Regions from separate parts of the Brevibacillus sp. NPDC058079 genome, predicted to be linked through region 1. Evidence: predicted binding sites of a transcription regulator. Region 1 holds the regulator's gene; the other holds the start of a gene.
The links. Region 1 encodes CtsR, which represses protease genes until heat stress. Its sites were predicted from a motif close to ATGGTCAATAAAGGTCAAACA; they were not measured.
Positions count from the first base shown of each region.

Region 1 (11,924 bases):
TTCCGCTTCCATCGGTAACGGACACAACCAGGCAGCGCGAGCCATGCAAGAAAGCTTGGCTGAGAATGGTTGCACATCAATGATCATCGATACGTTGGAATATATTAGCCCCACCTTTCACAAGATTTTGCTGGAAAGCTATATGAATCTGTTAAGGCTGTCACCTAAGATGTGGGGAAGAATTTACCATAATACAGAAAAAACCCGTTTCTTCGATATGAATGTGCTGATGAATAAATTATTGGCAAACAAACTGAAAAAGCTGATCAACAGTGTACAGCCTGATGCCTTTATTGCTACGCATCCGTTTGCAAGCTGTATGCTTTCCGTACTGAAAGGAAGAAATGATTGGAAGGAACCAATCTATACGATCATTACTGACTATACCATCCATCCTTCATGGATTAATCACCATATCAATTATTACTTTATCGGCCATGAACAACTGTATTACCTGTTAGACGTTTATCGACAGGACCATCAAAAATTCATTCCGATGGGCATTCCCATCATGAAAAAATTCAGTTTGCCATTGGAACCCGAACTGATTCGGGAAAAGCTGGGCCTCGCTCCTGGACAAAAGAGCATTATTCTTTCAGGGGGTGGATTGGGTCTTGGCTCGATGGAAAAGGTATTAGATGGGCTAGAAGAGATTAACATTCCTCTGAAAACCTTTGTGTTAACAGGGACAAACGACAAGCTGTACAATAAAGTGATAAATCGTACGTATCGACATGAAGTCGTTCCACTAAAATTCATCAATAACTTCCACGAATACTTGGAGACAGCTGATTTAATTGTCACCAAATCAGGCGGACTTACATCAGCTGAAGTAATGAGTAAACGGGTACCCATGATTGTTTACAATCCTCTGCCTGGACAGGAAGAGAGGAACAGCCACTTTTTGCTCAATAATGGATGTGCGGTACATGCGAATCTGTCAGAGCAATTGATTTACTTTATCGATGAACTATTGCATAGCCCGTCCAAGGTGGATTATATGCGTAGAATGGGACAGAAAATCTCAAAGCCAGATGCTGCACAACGAATTACCGAGTTCATCATGGATGATATGAATATGTTGCCAGGAGAAGTAGAATAGCTGCCTAGCCAGACAAAATGGAGGAACCCATGACTGTACCATTCGCCATATTATTTGATATGGATGGCACGTTACTACAAACAGAAAAGCTGTCGACCCCCGCATTTATTCGAACGTTTGACCAGCTTCGTCAAAAAGGGCTATGGCAAGGGGAAACCCCCGACGAACGTGAACTGATCAATGTACTGGGAATGACGATCGAGCAAATCTGGGACAAATTACTGCCGGGCGCGAGTGAGGAAGCCATTCGCTCAGCCGACGCCTTCTTGCTAGACAATGAAATCCAGTTACTCAAAGAAAGAGTGACCGAGCTATATCCGGATGTAAAATCAACCTTGGAAACGCTGCGTGAGAAAGGATTTGCTTTGTTTGTAGCAAGCAATGGGCAGGAAGAGTACATCGATGCCATTTGTCAGGAATACGAGTTAAAGCCGCTGATGACCGATCTGTACTCAGCTGGCCGTTTCCGCACGCATTCCAAAAATGACCTAGTTGCAAAATTGTTGTCTGATTACAAAATCGGGCAGGCCATCATGGTAGGAGATCGTCACTCCGACGTGGAAGCAGGCAAGACAAACGGTTTATTTACCATTGGATGCGACTTTGGTTTTGCGAAACCAGGCGAGCTTGATGGGGCAGATGTCATCATCACCAGCTTCTCTCAGCTACTGAATCATTTGCCAGCAATCGACACCAATACACAAGAACAAACATAAACCATTCCTCAGGGAGTGGTTTTTTTGTTGATCATGTCCAAGTTTCAAGCGACCCTCTTTTGCCCACACTAGAATGTGTAAGGGACACTTGCGGGCACGCATTAAACCCATTATAATTAACGTCAAAGATAGTCAAAGTCAATAGGTAACCTCATAAGAACATACACAGAGGAATAGGAGGCGATGACTTGCGTAACATCTCGGACATCATTGAACATCACTTAAAAGGCATCATTACAAACAGTCCCAATGGATCGATCGAGATTCAGCGTAGTGAGCTTGCCGACCATTTTCAATGTGTGCCGTCTCAGATCAACTACGTCATCAATACGCGCTTTACCGTTCAAAAAGGATACATTGTAGAGAGTAAGCGCGGGGGCGGCGGGTATATTCGCATACGCAAGGTGCAGATTGTCAGCAAAGCACGCTTGCAGCAATTGCTAACAGAAGAACTAATTGGTGAGAGCATCAGTCAGAGCGTGGGAAATGCGATCGTAGAAAGACTATTTGAGGAAGGATTAGTCAACATCAGAGAAGCCACCTTGATGAAAATCGCTACCTCGCGAAACGTATTGACGCTAGAAGCTGAATTGCGGGATCGTTTGCGGGCAAATATTTTAAAGCAGATGATCGCAGCAATCTTGTTGAAGTAAGAGGAGGTATGATGTTATGAACTGTGAGGAATGCGGAAAACGACCGGCGACACTTCATTTGACGAAAATCGTCAATGGCGAAAAAACCGAATACCATATTTGCGAGCAATGTGCTCATGAAAAAGGGGACGTCTTTACCGGCTTTCACAACTTCAGCATCAACAATCTCCTGTCAGGACTTTTAAAATTTGATCCCATGCAAAAGAATGGACGCGAAACGGCAACGAATAAGCCGCTTCAATGCGAAACATGTGGACTCACATATTCTCAATTTAGTAAAAGCGGCCGATTTGGCTGTAGTGATTGCTACACCTTTTTGGGTGATCGACTGGACCCCCTTTTCCGCCGAATTCATGGAAACACACAGCATAGTGGAAAAGTACCAGAGCGGACCGGTGGCAAACTGAAGATCCGTAAAGAGCTGGAGCAACTAAAGCAAGCGCTGCAAAGTCATGTCGCCAGTGAAGAGTTCGAGAAGGCAGCAGAAATGCGCGATCGAATTCGAGCATTGGAACAAAAAATGGCCCAATCGTAGCAAGGGAGGTTAGCTGGTTATGTCCCAAAAGCAGTTTATGCAAAACCCGTGGAGCAATTGGATGAAAGGAGAAGGTCCTGATTCCGACATTGTCATTAGTACACGGCTGCGTATCGCCCGTAACCTGCGCCAGCACCCCTTTCCGTTATTGGCAACGGACTCGCAGGGCGAGGAAGTCGTCAGAAAGGTAACGGAAGTAAGCGATTCGGAGGCAATGCGCAAAAGGCATCAGCTTCAGGTCATCCATATGGACCAAATTAATCCGTTAGAAAAAAGGGTGCTCGTAGAAAAGCATCTGATTAGCCCTCACCTGGCAGAGGAATCTCGCAAAGGTGCGGTATTACTTCGTGATGATGAGTCTGTCAGCATTATGGTTAATGAAGAAGACCACATTCGAATACAGGTACTATTACCCGGGTTTCGTTTGAACGAGGCATGGGAAATAGGTACGAAGATAGACGACATTTTTGAGAAAAGCTTGAACTACGCTTTCGACGAAACTCGAGGATATCTTACAAGCTGCCCAACCAATGTGGGTACGGGAATTCGTGCATCTGTGATGCTGCACTTGCCAGCTCTGGTGATGACGCAGCAGATCAGCAGAATTTTACAGGCAATTAATCAAGTTGGTCTAGTCGTTAGAGGAATTTACGGAGAGGGCAGCGAAGCTCTAGGGAATCTTTTTCAGTTATCCAATCAGGTCACACTGGGGATGTCTGAATCGGATATCCTTTCCAATCTCTACGGCGTAGCCAGACAGATTATTGAGCAAGAGCGTGTGGCACGTACTTATTTGCTGGAGCATACACGGGTTTCTTTGGAGGATCGGATTTTTCGGTCGTATGGCATCTTGATGTACGCCCGTACGGTAGAGTCCAAGGAAGCGGCTCAACGCCTGTCCGATGTACGTCTGGGAATTGATCTAGGCATCATTCCGAATGTATCTCCGCTCGTCCTAAACGAACTGTTGGTCACGACACAGCCAGGGTTCTTACAGCACCACGCTGGACAAAAGCTCACTCCGGACCAACGCGACGAAAGAAGGGCAAGGCTGATCCGAGAGCGTCTGCGCGTAGTAGAATCACAAGAGTAATCGTAATGGTATCACGCAATTGTTAACCATATAGAGAAAAAACACGGTTATACGGAGGTGTACGATATGATGTTTGGACGTTTTACAGAACGAGCACAAAAAGTACTGGCGCTTGCCCTGGAAGAGGCGGTTCGTCTCGGACACAAAGATATTGGGACAGAGCATGTGCTACTGGGACTTATTCGAGAAGGCGAAGGGATTGCGGCAAAGGCACTGCAATCACTTGGGCTTGGCCTCGATAAAATCCAGAGTGAAGTGGAGTCGTTAATCGGGCGAGGAACAGAGCAGTCCGGTAGTAATTACACACCAAACTATACACCTCGCGCCAAAAAGGTTATTGAACTTTCGATGGACGAAGCCCGCAAGCTGGGTCATACCTATGTCGGGACTGAACATATTCTGCTTGGCTTGATCCGTGAAGGAGAAGGCATTGCTGCGAGAATCATGAACAATTTGGGCGTTAGCCTGAACAAGGCACGTCAACAGGTACTTCAGCTTCTTGGTAGCTCAGAAATGATGGCATCTCATCAACCGTCTGGAGGGAATCCAGCGGCGAATACGCCGACACTGGACGGCTTGGCAAGGGATCTGACTGCAATCGCTCGTGATGGCGGGCTGGACCCTGTCATCGGTCGCCAAAAGGAAATCGAGCGTGTGATCCAAGTACTTAGCAGACGCACCAAGAACAACCCTGTTTTGATTGGGGAGCCTGGTGTCGGGAAAACAGCTATCGCAGAAGGACTTGCCCAAAAAATCGTGAACAACGAAATTCCGGAGACCCTTCGTGATAAACGAGTCATGACACTGGATATGGGAACCGTTGTTGCGGGAACCAAATATCGCGGTGAGTTCGAAGATCGTCTGAAAAAAATCATGGACGAAATTCGCCAAGCAGGAAACATCATCCTGTTTATTGATGAGCTGCACACCCTGATTGGTGCAGGTGGAGCAGAAGGCGCAATTGATGCCTCCAACATTTTGAAGCCTGCTCTGGCACGTGGCGAGCTACAGTGCGTAGGTGCCACAACGCTGGATGAATATCGCAAGTACATCGAAAAAGACGCGGCACTGGAGCGTCGTTTCCAACCGATTCAGGTTGATGAACCGACAGCGGAGGATGCTATTCGTATCCTGCATGGCCTTCGTGATCGTTACGAAGCCCACCATCGTGTCAAAATTACCGATGAAGCAATCGAGCAGGCAGTAAAACTGTCTGACCGCTATATTACGGAACGCTTCCTGCCTGACAAGGCCATTGACTTGGTCGACGAGGCGGCATCCAAAGTTCGCTTGCAATCCTTTACGGTTCCACCAAACCTCAAAGAGCTGGAGGGACGTCTGGAAGAGGTGCGCAAGGAAAAAGACGCTGCTGTGCAATCACAAGAGTTCGAGGAAGCAGCAGCACTTCGCGATCAGGAGCAAAAACTGCGTGAAGAACTGGATAAAACGAAAAAAGACTGGAAAGAGCGCCAAGGTCAGCTGAACATGGAGGTTACGCCAGAAGATATCGCACAAGTAGTAGCGAGTTGGACGGGTATTCCTGTGTTGAAGCTGAAGGAAGAAGAGACAGAGCGCTTGCTGAAGATGGAAGAGATTTTGCACGATCGCGTCATTGGTCAAGATGAAGCAGTCAAATCCATCTCACGTGCGATTCGCCGTGCCCGTGCTGGTCTGAAAGACCCAAAACGTCCAATCGGCTCGTTTATCTTCCTAGGACCTACTGGTGTGGGTAAAACTGAATTGGCTCGTGCCGTGGCAGAGACGCTTTTCGGTGACGAGGATGCAATGATTCGTGTAGATATGTCCGAGTATATGGAGAAGCATTCCACCGCTCGACTGGTAGGTGCCCCTCCTGGCTATGTAGGCTTTGACGAAGGCGGTCAGCTGACCGAAAAAGTGCGTCGCAAGCCTTACTCCGTCATTTTGCTGGACGAAATCGAGAAGGCTCACCCAGACGTATTTAACATCCTCTTACAAGTACTGGATGATGGTCGTCTGACAGACTCCAAGGGACGTACCGTCGATTTCCGCAACACGGTTGTCATTATGACTTCCAACGTCGGAGCCAACATGATCAAGAAAAATACGACGCTCGGCTTCACAACCAACGATTCGGAAAGAAAGTATCAGGATATGAAAGACAAAGTCATGGATGAGCTGAAGAAAAGCTTCCGTCCTGAGTTCTTGAACCGTATCGACGAAGTCATCGTGTTCCACTCCTTGGAGCAAGAGCACATCGAGCAAATCGTATCTCTCATGACAGACGAGCTGCGTAAACGTTTGAAAGAGCAAGACATTGATTTCCAACTGACCGAAGAAGCTAAGAAAGTATTGGCAAAAGAAGGCTTTGATCCGGCTTATGGTGCACGTCCTCTGCGTCGTGCTATCCAGCGCCACATCGAGGATAATTTGTCCGAGGAATTGCTCAAGGGCACGATCAGTAAAGGCGATACCGTCAATATCGAAGCCGAAGAAGGCAAGCTGGTTGTCAAGCGCCTCGAAAAAACGAAATCATAAGCTAGGTTGAAATGTAATAGAATGCCTCCTGATTTGGGAGGTATTCTTTTTTTGGGTGCGTAATTATGATAAAAGTAGAGAAAGAAATCCAAGTGAGGGTGCGATTATGTCAAAGTATAAAACGAAATACGCGTGTCAAGAATGTGGCTATGAATCACCAAAATGGATGGGAAAATGCCCAGGCTGCAGTAGCTGGAACACCTTGGTGGAGGAAGTGACGGTAAAAAATGCACATCGTCACGAAGGGATGAGCGGCGGCCAGCGCCAATCTGCGATTCCATTGACCCAGGTAGCCAGTGAAGAAGAGCCACGCATGGATACGACAATCGGAGAATTGAATCGTGTACTTGGTGGAGGACTTGTTCCGGGTTCACTCATTTTGGTTGGGGGAGACCCCGGAATTGGGAAATCGACATTGCTTTTGCAGACATCTTTTGCCTTGGCTCATCAAGGGGCGAAGGTTCTCTATGTATCTGGAGAGGAGTCGGCAAAGCAAATCAAAATTCGCGCGGATCGACTCCATTTGCAAACGCCGCCGATGTTTGTATTGGCAGAAAATGATTTGGATTTGATCGAACAGCATATTAATCAAGTAGACCCAGATGTGCTGATTATTGACTCGATCCAGACCGTGTTTCACCCGACGATCCAATCGGCTGCTGGAAGTGTCGCACAAGTGCGGGAGGCGACTGCCCAATTGATGCGGATTGCAAAAGGGAAAGGAATTGGTACCTTCATTGTCGGTCACGTTACCAAGGAAGGATCTATCGCCGGTCCGCGTATGCTTGAGCACATGGTAGATGCTGTTCTTTATTTTGAAGGAGAGCGCCACAATACGTTTCGAATTTTGCGCGCCGTCAAAAACCGTTTTGGTTCGACAAATGAAATCGGTATTTTCGAGATGAAGGATCGCGGTTTGGAGGAAGTGGCGAATCCATCTGAGATATTTTTGGCAGAGCGTCCATTTGGTGTTGCGGGTTCGACAGTCGTAGCCAGTATGGAGGGCACACGTCCCGTCTTGGTTGAGCTGCAAGCTCTCGTTGCCCCGACCAGCTTTGTAACCCCTCGGAGAACGGCAACAGGGGTCGATCATCAGCGTGTGGCGATGATCATGGCAGTGTTAGAAAAGCGCATGGGCATGATGCTGCAAAATCAGGATGCTTATGTAAACGTAGCAGGTGGGGTCAGATTGGATGAGCCAGCGGTTGATTTGGCGATTGCCGTAAGCATTGCAAGCAGTTTCCGTGACCACGCTACCAATCCGCATGATGTCGTTATCGGAGAGATTGGTTTGACTGGAGAGGTGCGCGGTGTCTCCCGTATCGAGCAACGAGTACGAGAAGCACATAAGTTAGGGTTTAAGCGTGTCATCATCCCGGAGAAAAACATCCGTGGTCTGGATGCGCCAGCTGATATTCAAGTAATTGGTGTAAGCAATATTGCCGATGCGTTGAATGAGGTGATAAGGAGGTAGGAGTGGGCATGCAGGGGAACATCAAAAGAGCTCCGCAATTCGGTGATGTGCTTCGTCTCGTGGCACCCGGCACACAGCTTCGTGAAGGGTTGGAAAATGTTTTACGGGCCAAAACCGGGGGCTTGATCGTCATTGGGTGCGGTCCAGAGATGAAGTCGATTGTCGATGGCGGTTTTTCCATCAATTGTGATTTTTCTCCTGCCCATTTGTATGAATTAGCGAAGATGGATGGGGCGATTATAGTAAGTGAAGACGCAAAACGCATCCTGTACGCGAATACGCAAATCTTCCCACCCTCCTCAATCCCCACGAGCGAGACGGGGACACGGCATCGTACAGCGCAACGGACAGCCATTCAAACCAATCATCTGGTCATTGCTATCTCTCAGCGCCGCAATGTGATCACGCTGTATCAGGGGAATTTCCGGTATGTCTTAAGCGAAATCAGCGTCATTTTGGCCAAGGCGAATCAAGCTGTATCTACCCTTGAGAAATACAAGGCCGTGCTTGATCAAACACTGACGAATCTCGGTGCGTTAGAATTCGAGGAGCTCGTTACGTTACATGAAGTTGCCTCGGTTTTGCAACGGATTGAGATGGTATTACGTATTAAGACAGAGGTCTCCAAATACATATGTGAGCTAGGGGTAGAAGGAAGGCTCGTCAGTATGCAGTTGGAGGAACTGGTCTCAAACATTGAGGAAGAGGCCCATATGCTTATTCGGGATTATTCCCGAGATCCATCCTATTCACCTGATCTCGTGCTTCGGGATATGAAAAAATTGAACTCGGAGGAAATGCTGGAGCTCACTTCCTTTTTGCGAACGCTGGGATATTCCTCCAATGCCAGTATGCTGGATGAATCCGTTTCCCCTAGAGGATATCGGATCCTGTACAAGATCCGGCGGCTGCCCGTTACGATCATCTCAAATCTGGTAGAGCATTTTCATCATCTGCCGCGAATTATGATGGCAACGATCCAGGAATTAGACGAAGTAGAAGGCATTGGCGAGGTCCGAGCGAGAGCCATTAAAGAGGGGCTGAAACGAATTCAAGAACAAGTGTTCATTGACAGACACATTTAAAGTAGAATAGGATAAAGGCATTATTTGTATTCAACATTTGCCTAGGGGACTTGGATAAAAACAAGGTCGACAGGATAACCTGCTCCTTACGCAAAAGAAATCAGGAGGTAGTCTATGTTCGTGAAATCGTTACCGAACATACTAACCGTAAGCAATTTGTTTCTGGGAGTTTTAGCAATTATTCTTGCGTTTCGAGGCGATCAATACGTCGAATATGCAGCGATCACAGTGATCATTGGTATGCTGGCAGACGGGCTGGATGGACGTGTAGCTCGTATGCTGAATGCCCAAAGTGAGTTCGGGAAGGAATTGGATTCCCTTTCTGACGTCATTACATTTGGGATTGCGCCAGCGTTCATCATGTATGTTGTCGTCTTGCAACACTTTGATTTGCTTGGGATTCTCATTACAGCCATTTTTCCGATCTGTGGTGCGCTGCGTTTGGCGCGTTTTAACGTACAGGCCGGGGTTCCGGGGTATTTCATCGGTTTGCCGATTACGGCAGCGGGGGGCGTACTGGCTACGCTCGCACTCTATCACCAAGTTTTCACTCCGGTATTGCTTGCCGTAAGTATGTTGCTGCTTGCCTTTTTGATGGTATCAAAGGTCAAGTATCCTAACTTTAAAAAAGTGGGGATTCCAAAGTCTGCTTACTGGATCACACCCATTATCATCGCGATTGTGGTTGTTGTAGCGATTAAGTATCCGCAGCAATTTCCAAAAATCGTCTTCCTGCCACTTGCTTTTTATGCACTGTACGGAATAAAAAAAAACGTTGACTTTCTTGTCAAAAAATTACGCAAGCGTAAAAACAAAGAGGAAGAATCCGTTCCGTTCGAATAGTTACGGCATAAAAAAACCCACACTTCAATGTGCGGGTTTTTCTTTTTTGTATGCAACTTTTTTTAGGGTTCATTCGTAATACGAGTAGCGGACTTTTAAGACAGATTGAAGACACCCAAAGTATTCAGTCGGTTGGATTCTTTCTGAAGCACATCTTCTAGCTTAATGTCAGTAATATTGCACAAGGCAGTGAGGTAAAAGAGGTTTTTGCCAAGCTCAGCAGTAACTACATCGCGACAATGCTCGCACAGCGGACCGTTAAAGTGGGTGTCCAAATGGGACTTGTTGTCCTCCAGATTCTTGTTCGAATCATATGTCTGTTTTTTGGCAACCACTTCGACACAGCCGCATTCGGTGATGGCTTTTGTCAGTGAACGGTTAATGCGGGATGCCGTTTCCTGAACTTTGGACATGACGTCCAGTACGCTACGATGTCTGATCAAAAGCTCGGATACTTGCGTTTGAAAGTCGTCTATGTTTCGATTGTCCATCTGGGTTCACCTCTGCTTTAGGCTGTTGGTATCGTCATAATTTTCTCTCATTACGATACTGACATTATAAGAAGGGAGCCAGCTCTCTGTCAATTTATCATCGAAGGAAACGAGTGTTCCCGGGTTGACGAGAAAATGACAACTATGTTAAAATTTTTGGCTATTTGACATGGCAAAATCTTTTTTGCTATAGTGAGGGAAAGTAAAATGAAGCATTATAATGATTTGGAAAAAAATAGGGTTTTACTCTTAGGCTTCTGTCTATATTAGTAAAAGGAGGTGAAGGCATGTTACGCCGAGTAGGAAAATTCATTTTTGTTTTGATTGGTGGCGGATTGGGGTATCGATTTGGTGACGAATTGTTCTCGTTGCTTGATCCACTGTTAAACTTTGGTGTAGTAGCCGGATCGCAATATATTGGAGCTATACTGGGTGCCATCTTGTTTTTCTTTTTAGCGAATTGGGTTGTGGATTATGTTCTGCGCATCGTTCGATGGGGTGAAGAGACACTCGTCAAAATGCCGGTTGTCGATGTGATGTTCGGAGCGATGGGGTTGATTAGTGGTCTTATTGTTGCATTCTTATTATTCCTGCCCATCAGTAAAATTCCGATTCCATTTGTAGGAGATCTTTTGCCGTTAATTGTTTCCGGGTTGCTCGGTTATTTGGGCTTCCAGGTAGGGTTTCGCAAGCGGGACGAGATTATGTCGGTATTTTCGATTGGACGTAAGGATAAGAAAAAGGAAAGTGGAACATCTGCCACTACCTTGGAAAATAAAATTCTCGATACCAGTGTCATCATTGACGGACGCATTGCAGATATTTGCCGTACCGGCTTTCTGGAAGGGGTACTGGTCATTCCGGGATTTGTGCTAGAGGAGCTGCAGCATATCGCCGATTCCTCCGATGTACTGAAGAGAAACCGCGGTCGTCGTGGTCTGGATATTTTGAACAAGATTCAAAAAGAAATGAAGGTAAAGGTCCAGATTTGGGAAGGCGATTTTGAAGAAGTATCCGAGGTGGATAGCAAGCTGATCAAGCTCGCAAAGCTCATTAGCGGAAAGGTCGTAACAAACGACTTTAACCTGAACAAGGTATGTGAGCTGCAAGGTGTTGCAGTCTTGAACATCAATGATTTGGCGAATGCAGTCAAGCCAGTAGTTCTACCTGGAGAAGAGATGAATGTTCAGGTCATCAAGGATGGGAAAGAGCACGGTCAGGGTGTCGCTTATCTGGACGATGGCACGATGATTGTTGTAGAGGGCGGACGAGAGTACATCGGAAATGACGTCGATGTTCTCGTAACGAGTGTGCTGCAAACTTCAGCAGGACGTATGATCTTCGCCAAACCAAAGTTGCTGGAACGAGCGTTATAGAAAAGACAACAGGAGAGGGATGAATCAGTGAGTACGGGT
Region 1 covers NZ_JBHVSO010000021.1:325-12,248, forward strand. Annotated here, with positions in the region: gene ACFVS2_RS32315 (MGDG synthase family glycosyltransferase) at 1-1,102, shown strand, start outside; gene ACFVS2_RS32320 (HAD hydrolase-like protein) at 1,132-1,818, shown strand; gene ACFVS2_RS32325 (CtsR family transcriptional regulator) at 2,007-2,471, shown strand; gene mcsA (protein-arginine kinase activator protein McsA) at 2,488-3,006, shown strand; gene mcsB (protein-arginine kinase McsB) at 3,026-4,099, shown strand; gene ACFVS2_RS32340 (ATP-dependent Clp protease ATP-binding subunit) at 4,166-6,616, shown strand; gene radA (DNA repair protein RadA) at 6,723-8,090, shown strand; gene disA (DNA integrity scanning diadenylate cyclase DisA) at 8,099-9,175, shown strand; gene pssA (CDP-diacylglycerol--serine O-phosphatidyltransferase) at 9,290-10,018, shown strand; gene ACFVS2_RS32360 (nucleoside triphosphate pyrophosphohydrolase family protein) at 10,114-10,509, opposite strand; gene ACFVS2_RS32365 (PIN/TRAM domain-containing protein) at 10,797-11,885, shown strand; gene ispD (2-C-methyl-D-erythritol 4-phosphate cytidylyltransferase) at 11,913-11,924, shown strand, end outside.

Region 2 (11,924 bases), on a different contig from region 1:
GACTTTGCGGTCTTCGAGAACCTTTAGTAACTTATTCATCTGCACAGGATGAAGTTCCCCTATTTCATCAAGAAAAAGCATGCCACCGTGCGCTTTTGTCACAGCGCCTGGCTTTGGCTGCGGAATCCCCGCCTGTCCAAGCGAGCCTGCTCCTTGATAAATAGGATCATGTACAGAACCGATTAACGGGTCAGCAATCCCGCGCTCATCAAAACGAGCAATCGTCGCATCGATTTCAATAAACTTGGCATCAGAAGAAAACGGCGATAGCTGATTTTTCTTCGCTTCTTCCAGCACGACCCTAGCCGCTGCGGTCTTGCCTACACCAGGCGGCCCATAAATAATGACATGCTGTGGGTTGGGACCACACAAAGCGGCACGCAACGCACGAAGCCCATCTTCTTGTCCTACAATTTCTTCCAAAGTCGCTGGTCTTGTTCTCTCTGACAGAGGTTCCGTCAACGCAACCATTCTCATTTTACGAATGGAATCAAGATCCTTGCGCGATTCCTTTTCGGTTGAGGTTTTCGTGTTTCTCTGCGCTCGCAGCAAGTTCCAAAAGTAGGTGCCGATCACGATACCAACAACCACTTCAATGACAGCAATGACCAATGTCGTATAGTCCATATGCAGTCCCTCCCATGCGTCTTCGCTTGCGGTCAGCTTTTGTCCCCCGAAGAGAGGGAACACGTTCATGACCGTTTTGTGCATATGTAAAGCTTCTCTTGAACGATATCAAGTAGTATTGCCCCGCAAACGTAGACGTAAACCAACAACAAAAAAACCACCTCGCTTATCACGAGATGGTTTGTGTAGACAATGCTTATGCTGTTTCTTCGTGCAATTCCTGGCCTTCTTTGGTCAACAGTTGTGGCTTCACTTTGTCGCGAACCGTTTCTTCGGTAATCACGCACTTGTTGACGTCTTCTCTGGAAGGAAGCTCATACATCATGTCGAGCATGATTTGTTCGATAATCGCACGCAGTCCACGCGCACCAGTGTTGCGCTTAATCGCTTCTTTGGCGATTTGCATGAGCGCACCGTTATCGAACTCCAGCTCAACACCGTCGAGACTCAACAGTTTTTGGTACTGTTTCACCAAAGAGTTTTTCGGCTCTGTCAGGATACGCACGAGCGTCTCCTCATCCAGCGGCTCCAAGGTAGCAAGCACTGGCAAACGACCGACGAACTCCGGAATCAGACCAAATTTCAGCAGGTCTTCCGGCAAAATGTATTTCAGGTATTCTCCGGCTTTCAGATCGCCTTTTACGCCATCGCCGAAGTCTGCACCGAAACCGATGACTTTTTTACCCAAACGACGCTTGATAATCTGCTCGACGCCATCAAATGCACCACCGCAGATGAACAAAATGTTCGACGTGTCGATTTGGATGAACTCTTGATGAGGATGCTTGCGTCCGCCTTGTGGTGGAACACTCGCAACAGTACCCTCTAAAATTTTCAAAAGCGCTTGTTGAACGCCTTCACCAGATACATCACGCGTGATGGATGGGTTTTCCGATTTACGGGCTACCTTATCAATCTCGTCGATGTAAATGATTCCTTTTTCAGCCTTCTCAACATCATAGTCAGCAGCCTGGATGAGCTTGAGCAAGATGTTTTCAACGTCTTCGCCCACATAGCCTGCTTCTGTCAGAGAAGTTGCGTCCGCAATCGCGAAAGGTACATTCAGAATGCGCGCCAATGTTTGCGCGAGCAACGTTTTCCCGCTACCAGTCGGACCAATCAGCATGATGTTGGATTTTTGCAGCTCCACATCCTCGATCTTCGCCCCGGAATTAATCCGTTTGTAGTGGTTGTACACCGCTACAGACAAGGACTTCTTCGCCATATCTTGACCAATGACATAGTCGTCCAAGATTTTGCGAATTTCCACTGGCTTTGGAATTTCTTTCATATCGATTTCTTCTTCAGTGCCCAGTTCTTCCTGTACAATTTCATTGCACAGTTCGATACATTCGTCACAAATGTAAACACCAGGACCAGCTACCAGCTTGCGCACCTGTTCCTGGGACTTGCCGCAGAAGGAACACTTCAGTTGGCCTTTGTCGTCGTTAAACTTAAACATGCGCTTCACCTCACAACGGGTCAGTTTTTGCGTTCGATAATAGAGTCAATCAATCCGTAGGCCTTTGCTTCTTCTGCGCTCATGAAATTGTCGCGGTCTGTATCTTGCTCTACGCGTTCATAAGGCTGACCTGTCCGCTCAGACAAAATCTCATTCAGCTGGCGCTTCGTTTTCATAATCCATTCCGCATGAATGCGGATGTCTTCTGCTTGCCCACGCACACCACCGAGCGGTTGGTGAATCATTACTTCGGCATTTGGCAGAGCGAAGCGCTTGCCTTTTGCACCAGCAGCCAACAGGAACGCACCCATGCTGGCAGCCATGCCCACACAAATCGTGGACACATCTGGTTTGATGTACTGCATGGTGTCATAGATGGCCATTCCTGCTGTAACAGAACCACCTGGAGAGTTTATGTATAGCGATATGTCTTTGTCCGGATCTTCTGCCTGCAAGAAAAGCAGCTGAGCGACAACCAGATTGGCGATTTCATCATCAATCTCGGTGCCCAAGAGAATAATCCGGTCTTTCAGGAGGCGCGAGTAAATATCGTAGGAGCGCTCGCCCCTGCTTGTTTGCTCGATGACCATAGGGATTAGCATTATGTATTTTCCTCCTTTGCCGAAAAAAGTCAATGGTGGAAAAACAAGGCACGATACACTCGTGCCTTGTGGTCTTGACAGTCAGCGTCAGGGTTAGCCTGCCCACTGACCAATCATGCGTTCTTCTAAGCTTATGCTGTTACTTTGCTTTCTGCAACCAGCAAATCTACTGTTTTGCGAGTTTGCACATCGCGGTACAGAGCAACCATGCCATCTTGTGCAGAGAAGATTTTGCGCAGCTCATCAGCTGGGCGGCCGTATACGCCAGCCAGTTTATCCAGTTCTGCGTTTACGTCCTCTTCTGTTGCTTCGATGTTTTCTGCTTTGCCGATTGCTTCCAAAGTCAAGGAAGTGCGAACGCGGGATGTTGCGTCTGCACGCAATTGATCACGCAGTTGGCTCTCATCCATGCCAGAGAACTGGTAGTACAGTTCCAGAGTCATGCCTTGGTATTGCAGACGTTGACCAAATTCATTTACCATTTGATCCAATTCATGCTCAACCATTACTGCTGGCAGATCGATTTCAGCGCTTTCAGCTGCTTTCAGAACGAGCTGCTCACGAACATATTGATCTTTTTCTTGCGCTGTTTTTTCTTCGAGTTTTTTCTTGGTGTCTGCTTTCAGCTCTTCCAGCGTGTCGAACTCGCTCACGTCTTTGGCAAACTCATCATCCAAAGTAGGCAGGTTTTTGCGCTTCAGGCTGTTCAGCTTCACTTGGAATACCGCTTCTTTACCAGCGAGGTTAGGAGAGTGGTACTCTTCAGGGAAAGTTACGGTAATTTCTTTTTCTTCGCCGATGTTCAAGCCAGCTAGTTGCTCTTCGAACCCTGCGATGAAAGTACCGGAACCCAGTTCCAGAGAGTAATCTTCTGCTTTACCGCCTTCGAAAGCTACTCCGTCTTGGAAGCCTTCGAAATCGATTACAGCGATATCGCCTGTTTGTGCTGCGCCCTCTTCTACTGCTACCAGCTCAGCATGACGCTCTTGCATACGCTTCAGTTCAGCGTCAACGCTCTCTTCAGTTACAGAGAAGTCTTTTTCTTCGATAGACAGACCTTTGTAGTCGCCCAGCTTCACTTCAGGCTTCACAGTTACAGTCGCTTTGAAGATCAGGTTTTTCCCTTGTTCCATTTGCGTTACGTCTACTTCTGGACGATCTACTGGCTCGATACCAGCTTCACGAACAGCTTGTCCGTATGCAGTTGGAAGCAGAATGTCAAGAGCGTCTTGGTACAGAGATTCTACACCAAAACGGGATTCGAACATTTTGCGTGGTACTTTTCCTTTACGGAATCCTGGAACTTGAACTTTTTGAACCACTTTTTTAAACGCTTGATCCAATGCTGCGTCTACTTGCGTAGCATCTACTTCAATCGTCAGGACTCCCTGGTTATTCTCTACCTTTTCCCAATTTGCTGCCACGTAAACTTCCCCTCCTAAATCGAATAACAGAACATCGCCAGCCGCGCCATGGTATCTTCGCAGGCTCGGATGATAATATTCTAGCCATTATAACCATTCTAGTATAGCACAAATCTTTTAGTTTTCAAGAAGACCTCATTGGTCGACGAACAGAATAGTTCCCTCCCAATTGTGAAACCGGGTTGCCTAAATGATCATAAAACGCCACGGATATGTAAACTTCTGTCGGGCTCGTTCCTGTCTCTTCTAAAAGAGCATATGTCGGTACGTGAAAACCGCGCGGCATTTGCAGGCTGCCCGGATTCAGAAACAAGATGTCTCTCTCTACGCCACAGACAGGTACATGAGAGTGACCGAATACGACTACATTTGCTCCGACCTCTTCTGCACGGTAATGAAGGCGCAGAAGAGAGCCTTTCACTCCGAAAAGATGCCCGTGCGTTTGCAGGATGTGAAGTTCGCGCCATTCGGTCTCTTGCTCAGTCGGCACCTCTTGTGTCGAATCGCAATTGCCTCGGACAAGCGTCATGTTGGAAAACGGCTCGCGCTGATGGTCGACACAAAAATCGCCACAATGCAATATTTTTTCGACATGATGTCGGTTGACGACCTGGCTTACTTCCCGAACCAAGCCGTGGCTATCGCTCATGATGAGAATTCCCATCACGCCTCACTCTCCTGTTTTCTCTCTTGTCTACTTGATGATTTCAAGCAGTTGCTGCATGGCACGAGCACGGTGGCTGATCTGGTTCTTTTCTTCTGGCATGAGTTCGGCCATCATTTTGTCCATCGAAGGGATGTGAAATACCGGATCGTATCCAAAGCCGTTTGTCCCTTTTGGCTCACGCGCGATCACACCCTCACATGCGCCAGTGGCAATGATTGGCTCTTCGCCTGGAATCACCAATGCCAACGTACAACGGAAGCGAGCAGTGCGTTCCTGTGTCGACACTTCTTCCAGCTCTTTCAACAATTTACGCCAATTCTGCTCGTCTGTTGCATCTTCCCCGGCAAAGCGTGCGGAGTAAACACCAGGGCGTCCTTCCAGCGCATCTACTTCCAGCCCTGAATCGTCACCGAGGGCTGGCATGTTCAAATATGTAGAGATTTCGATTGCTTTTTTCAGCGCGTTTCCTTCGAAGGTGTCCTTGTCTTCTACTACCTCAGGCACACCATCAAATTCAACGAGGCTAATTCCTTCCCAGCCTGCCTCTGCGAACAGCCTGTTGAATTCTTTCACTTTTCCCTGGTTACGTGTTGCAAGAACGACTTTTTTTCGATTAGGCATGACTTTCCTCCGCTACTGATTGTGCAAAAGAGAGCGAAACATCAGCGAGCGCCTCTTTTTGACTGTTAATCAAGTTGTCAATGCCGACTTTTGCAAGGGCAATCATTTCTTGTAGCTGTTCAGGAGAAAACGGTGCATCCTCCCCTGTTCCTTGCAGCTCGACAAACTTTCCTTTTCCTGTCATGACGACATTCATGTCGACAATCGCTGTAGAATCTTCTTTGTAGTTGAGATCGAGCACTGCTTCCTCGCCAACTACCCCTACTGAGGTCGCTGCCAGGAAGTCGTTGAGCGGCAATTGTTTCCATGTGCCACCATCCACAAGCTTTTGCATCGCGTCTACCATTGCCACGAAGGCTCCGGTAATCGAAGCTGTCCGTGTACCTCCGTCTGCCTGGATGACATCGCAATCCAACCAAATAGTGCGTTCACCCATTGCTTCAAGGTTCACGACGGAGCGCAGAGCACGTCCGATCAGACGCTGAATCTCCATTGTACGTCCACCGACTTTTCCTTTGGACGACTCACGCGCGTTGCGGGTCGCTGTTGCTCGGGGAAGCATGGAATACTCGGCTGTGATCCAGCCCTTCCCGCCACCACGCATAAAAGGCGGTACCCGGTCCTCCAAAGTCGCTGTACAAATCACCTTTGTGTCTCCGACTTCAATCAGGCACGATCCTTCTGCGTGTTTAATGTAATTGCGCGTAATGGTTACAGGGCGCAATTGATCATGGGCACGGCCATCCACTCTCATTCCAAGTTCCTCCTAAATCGCTTTGTTACACTCCGCTCATTATACCAGAGGCGGGAAACGATCTGCCACTGCACAAACGCCTCTTCCTTATTTACGTTAATTGCAAATATTCTTGTCACTTCCTCCATGCTACCAGCAGCTACGCTTGCAGCAAACAATTGGCGAACAAAAACCACGCTCGTTATTACGGGCGTGGCTCGTTCATTACATCTGTATGGGATTGAGTTGAACTGGGCGGCTCACTGGCTTGGTGAACTCGCCACTGGCTAGCGGTTTTCCTTCCACCAGCAGCTGCACTTGCTTGGCTCCTGTCGTTTCTGTCAATGACAAGACGAGCGATTGCAGGGCTTCTGGGCTCGCTTCCTTGCCATCGTCATACTTGAGGATGTCACTGCTCAAATTGACCGTCACCAAATCTTTTTCCTGCTTCACATTCAGAACACGTGTCGTACGCAGCAAGGAACTAAAGAGCTGAGATCCTTGTTTCGGTCCTTTGATCAACTCTTCAACGGTTGCCTTGGCGATGTCAGCCGTTTCAGGAACCAGGCGAGTGACTGGGACATAATACGTACGTGTATCATCCAGCTGTCCTTGGAAATAAACCGTTACGCTGGAGGTATCTCCTGGTACCGCCCCATCGCCCAGTTCGAGATTGACTCCTTGATTCCGGTCTAAAAGCGTTATGGGTGTTTTGGCTGCTGGCATTTCCGTCAACGGCGTTCCATTCACCCAAATTTGCACAGTCTTGACGTTGCTAAACTCCGTCAACGCCCGGGTGACTGCATCGACAATTTTCTTCTCGTCTTTCTCCTCGTACGTTTTGAAGTCTTTGGAAAAATCGACAGTGGCTACGCCGTTTTTGATGACAAGTCCTTTTACTTCTGTCCCTTTCGGCAAGACAGCGGAGAAGCCACCCTGGAGCATGCTGTCTACCGGACCACCTTTTACCATGTAGCTCAATACTTGTTTGGCAGGACCTTCTGATTTCGGAAGAGTCATCGAGACAGGAACGATATATCCGTTAGCATCCTGCAAGTACACCATTCTCTCTCCAGTCTCCTGAACGACCGATTGTGCACCTTCTTTTGCAGCATCCGGGGACGGCGTGCCGTTTGGCAAATCCACTGATACCTCTGACTGTGGCGGTGCATCAATACTAATCGTTCCCTTTTCCGGGCCAAAGAGACCGCAGCCCGACAAAAGCACTGCGCTAACCCCCAGCACGGCCGTCATTTTCCCGATGTGCCTTATCTTCATTTCCCCAGCCTCCTCCAGACACTTTGTACTACCATGTATACGAGCTAGGCTTGGGTTTATGCGTTGAAAGTTTGTCTCGACAGACAAGGTCTTCCATCAGGGCTGGACGGATTTTTCCAATGAGTTGTGCTGGACGTTTACTTTGCAATCCAGCCATTCTTCTGCAATGGTCCGGAATTTGTGGGCGTCCCCACTCGTCACAAACAGATGTTCCGGGCGCTCTATTTGCTTACTTTCGGCGTCCGTCGCAATTTGCAGGGACAATTCTCGCGCTGTCTCTTCTGCGGAGTTAATCAAGCGTACTCGATCTCCCATCACTTCCGAAATGACTGGTGCTAGCAACGGATAGTGTGTACAGCCCAAAATTAACGTGTCCAAATCTTCGTGCAAGAACGGGGCGAGCGTTTCTTTTACGACTCTTCTTGCTTCCTCCGAGTTCGCCATGTGGCTCTCCACTAGTGGCACAAATGCGGGACAAGCCATGCCTGCGACGTACAAATCCGGTTGAATCCGTAAAAGCGCACGCTCATACGCCTTGGTACGTATGGTCGTTTCCGTCCCGATGACACCGACCCTTCCGTTTTTCGTCACTTGAACAGCCGCGCGTGCGCCTGGTTCAATCACCCCAATGACGGGCAGCGGCAAATCCTCCATCGCTTCCTCCAGCACGACGGCAGTCGCAGTATTACAGGCGATCACCAATGCTTTTAACGGTGTACGCATCACATAATCGATCATTTGAAAGCTGTAGGTACGAATCTCTTCCGGCGATTTGGAGCCATACGGACAACGGGCATTATCGCCTACATAAACAATCCGTTCTTCGGGTAGCTGACGCATGACTTCCTTCGCAACAGTTAATCCTCCCACTCCTGAATCAATAACGGCAATCGCTCGTTCTCTACTCATGCTAATGTGTCTCCCCTGTTGAAATGAATATAGTACAGCATACCACTCAAACATTTGTGCTACTACCATATGCCGAGATGAAATTTCTTGTACTCCGCAAATGTCGCACCTTCTCTAGGCGCCTTTCATAATGTGGGGAGAGATGATGTGCCCACGAGGAGGAGAATCTTTTGGTAGAAGAAGCCAAGAATTTACTGGACTGGAGCCAATGGGGCCGACAATGGATCGAGCATTTGCGTAGACATAAGACCCTCAACCGAGAACTCGAACGGCATCTGCACAAATTCGAAGAATCATTTACAGTGATCGGAAGGCAAGCATCGAAGCTTGGTTCAACACAAGAAAGCGACGAGCTCCCTGCTCTCGTCACTCGGGCAGAACAGGTGCAGGAGCAATTCCATCACTTTTTACGACTGGCTCAGTTGAGTGAAGATGAGCATTTGGAAGTAGAGGTGCGGGAACCTGTTCAGGAATCAATAAATGCACAGCCAGCGCTGGCGGAAGAAGTACTAGTGCCTGTAGTGCCAGAACCCGTATCCTACCCCGGTGCACGCGAGCCAGTCCGTGCAGCACGCCCCGTGGCTGTCGGCCGACATACCCTCCCTCCGCTCCCTTATGCCTACAACGCATTGGAGCCGTACATCGATGAAGCTACCATGCAAATCCATCACAACAAACTGCATCAAAAGTATGTAGACGATCTTAATACAGCAGAACGGAAGCTAGCAGAGGCTCGAGAAAGTGGCAACTTCGATCTCATACGCCATTGGGAACGCGAGCTAGCCTTTAATGGGGCCGGTCATTACTTGCACACTATCTTTTGGCCATCCATGAGTCCAAATGGAGGTGGCACTCCCTCTGGTGATCTTGCAGCGGCAATCAATCGGTATTTCGGTTTGTATGACGCCTTTAAGAGACAATTTAGTCAGGCGGCAGAAAAGGTAGAAGGTCCTGGGTGGGCGATCCTCGTTTGGTCCCCGCGAGCACATCATCTGGAGATTCTTACAGCCGAAAAGCACCAGAACCTGTCACAATGGGATGTGATTCCGCTACTGGCTCTGGACGTATGGGAGCATGCCTATTTCCTGGCGTATCAAAACCAGCGAGACAAGTATGTAGAAAACTGGTGGAATATCGTCAACTGGCCATATGTGGAAGAGCGATTCGAAAAAGCACGAAAACTGCGCTGGGAGCCATATTGACTTGTATCTCCTCTTCATAGACAAACCCCCTCGTCATCCCAAATGGCAGGAATAAGAGGGGGGTTTTTGCTTGCAAAACTTATTCGTTATACGGGACAAATTCGATTTTTTGCACCTTGATCGGATTTTGGATGGGCTTCGCATTCTCATCTGTTTTCTGGGCAGCGATCTTGTCTACCACTTCCATCCCGGCAAATACATGACCAAAAACAGTGTGGCGATTGTCGAGGTAAGCTCGTCCGCCAATTTCTTTATACTTCGCTTCTGCGTTCAACGGCAGCGCCGACAAATCGAGATACTCCTGATCTACCTTGGGGCTTTGTACAATGTAGAAATGGGTGCTGTTCGTATTAGGTCCAGCGTTCCCCATACTGAGCGCTCCTCTGAAGTTGAACAGATCCCGGCTAAACTCGTCTTCAAACGACTCGCCGTAAATACTCGGCAGCTCCTTGCCATCCGGCCCTTTCAAATCTCCCGCCTGAATCATGAAATCGTTGATCACACGGTGAAAAATCATATTGTTGTACTGCCCTTTTTTCGCCAATGTCTTAAAGTTTTCCACCGCTTTTGGTGCTTTGTTCGGGAACAGTCTCAGCTTGATCACACCTGAATCAGTCGTGATCACGCATATTTCTTCGCCTTTGCGTGGCTTCTCCAACTGAAACAGCTTCACATCTGACACATCGATGCCAGAGTCCTGCCAAATGACACCCCACGCCTTCCAGTTCACCGGGTCTGTCCCCAATCTGGCCAAGCCGAGATAATCCGTTTTTTCAATGGCCTTGTTATCTGCGGTATACCCGACGTATTTGAATTTCACAATCGCGCGGTAGTTATTATAAGCGTCCTCCTTCGTGACGGTGTACAGCTTGTCTACTTTTGCTTCGATCACCTGAATGTTCTTGTATTGCGCCAATCCTTCCATATAGGTTTTCATCGCAAAATTCGTCAAGGAATCATCTGCTACCAGCTTTGCTACCTCAGCAGGATTGGATCGTTGCTTCACCAAGGACGCTATGATATCATTCACTTCCTGCTTATCTCCCCCATGCGGGCGGAACTGGTTGACCTGAACTTCGTTACGATAATCATGAATAGCGTTTGCAGCAGCATGTTGGACAAAGGTCGGACTCAGTAACGGGATCGCAATACTTGCAACGACTGCCAGAGATACGAGTTTCTTCATTTTTTCCGCCCCCACTAAATTAGAAGATTTTTACACAAGAATAGTATAGCGTAATCTGATTTCAATTGACGATAATATTTTTAATATTCAGTTATCGTAATTGTGTGTATGTAGCTTGTCATCTATCCCTTTCAGATCCATTGTTTCCTTCATAGATTGGAATCATCATGCGAAAAAAAGGAGCCGAATGGAGTAACCATTACTCCAAATGGAACAAGAGTTTATGTGGCAAATCAATTTGATGACACCGTTTCCGTCATCACTACAACAAACAATCAAGTTATCGCTACAATTAAAAACCGTCGTATTTCGGTTAATCCGAGTTCGATGGTTTTTTCATTTTTTTCCTTAAAATCTCTTGCGTCTTTTTGCGGCCCTTCCCCGTCTAACCCATGTAAACTTCATGAAGCTACAACAAAAAAACAATCAATCATACCGGCAATCTGCCATATAAGGGAGAGACACACCATGAATAAAAAAACGATCACTGTATTTGCTGCTTCTATTTTGACTTACTCTGTTTTTGCCGGAGCACTCGGCACTACTTGGGCTAACCAAGCTGCTACCCCAGTCACCACGCAGCAAGAAACAAAAGTAAACGAAGCAGCTAAGCAAACTATGTTCCGGAATATCAAACTAGCGGAGCCTGCTCTCCTGTACACCTTACAAGGGGAAGCAAGTGTTTTTGAAGGAACGTACCAATACGCAGTCAAGCAAGGGAAGCACGTCTTGGCAAAAGGATTCGGCACAGCTTCAAAAGGTGGACCGGAATGGGGAACTTTTGCGCAAACGATTAAGATTCCAACAAGTGAGCTGATCGGAAACGAGCCATTGCTGCTCGAGATGTTTGAAATCAATCAAGAGAACGGCTCGATCATCAACAAGCTTTCCATTCCATTAGATAGCTCCGATAAAGTAAAAAACACCAACGTATTTCGTAACCTGAAGCTTGCCGCACCATCTGTCGTGTACACCGTATCCGGCGAAGCTAGCGTTTTCGAAGGCACCTATCAATATGCCGTGAAGCAAGGTGAACAAATAGTTACCAAAGGCTTTGGTACAGCATCGAAAGGCGGCCCGGAATGGGGTGAATTCTCTCAGGAGATTGTCATTCCGCTGAGCAATCTATCTAAAAATAAGCCAAGCACCCTCGAACTGTTTGAAATCGATCAAGAAAGCGGCGAAATGAAAAATAAAATGGTGCTTCCATTGA
Region 2 covers NZ_JBHVSO010000003.1:140,002-151,925, forward strand. Annotated here, with positions in the region: gene lonB (ATP-dependent protease LonB) at 1-627, opposite strand, end outside; gene clpX (ATP-dependent protease ATP-binding subunit ClpX) at 824-2,089, opposite strand; gene clpP (ATP-dependent Clp endopeptidase proteolytic subunit ClpP) at 2,110-2,691, opposite strand; gene tig (trigger factor) at 2,823-4,115, opposite strand; gene ACFVS2_RS10960 (metallophosphoesterase family protein) at 4,240-4,779, opposite strand; gene ACFVS2_RS10965 (XTP/dITP diphosphatase) at 4,810-5,403, opposite strand; gene rph (ribonuclease PH) at 5,396-6,157, opposite strand; gene ACFVS2_RS10975 (GerMN domain-containing protein) at 6,362-7,414, opposite strand; gene racE (glutamate racemase) at 7,511-8,323, opposite strand; gene ACFVS2_RS10985 (superoxide dismutase) at 8,494-9,525, shown strand; gene ACFVS2_RS10990 (peptidylprolyl isomerase) at 9,605-10,711, opposite strand; partial or broken gene ACFVS2_RS10995 (hypothetical protein) at 10,868-10,996, shown strand; gene ACFVS2_RS11000 (Gmad2 immunoglobulin-like domain-containing protein) at 11,180-11,924, shown strand, end outside.
Region 2: the regulator CtsR is predicted to act here: its motif matches at 2,717-2,737, upstream of clpP (ATP-dependent Clp endopeptidase proteolytic subunit ClpP).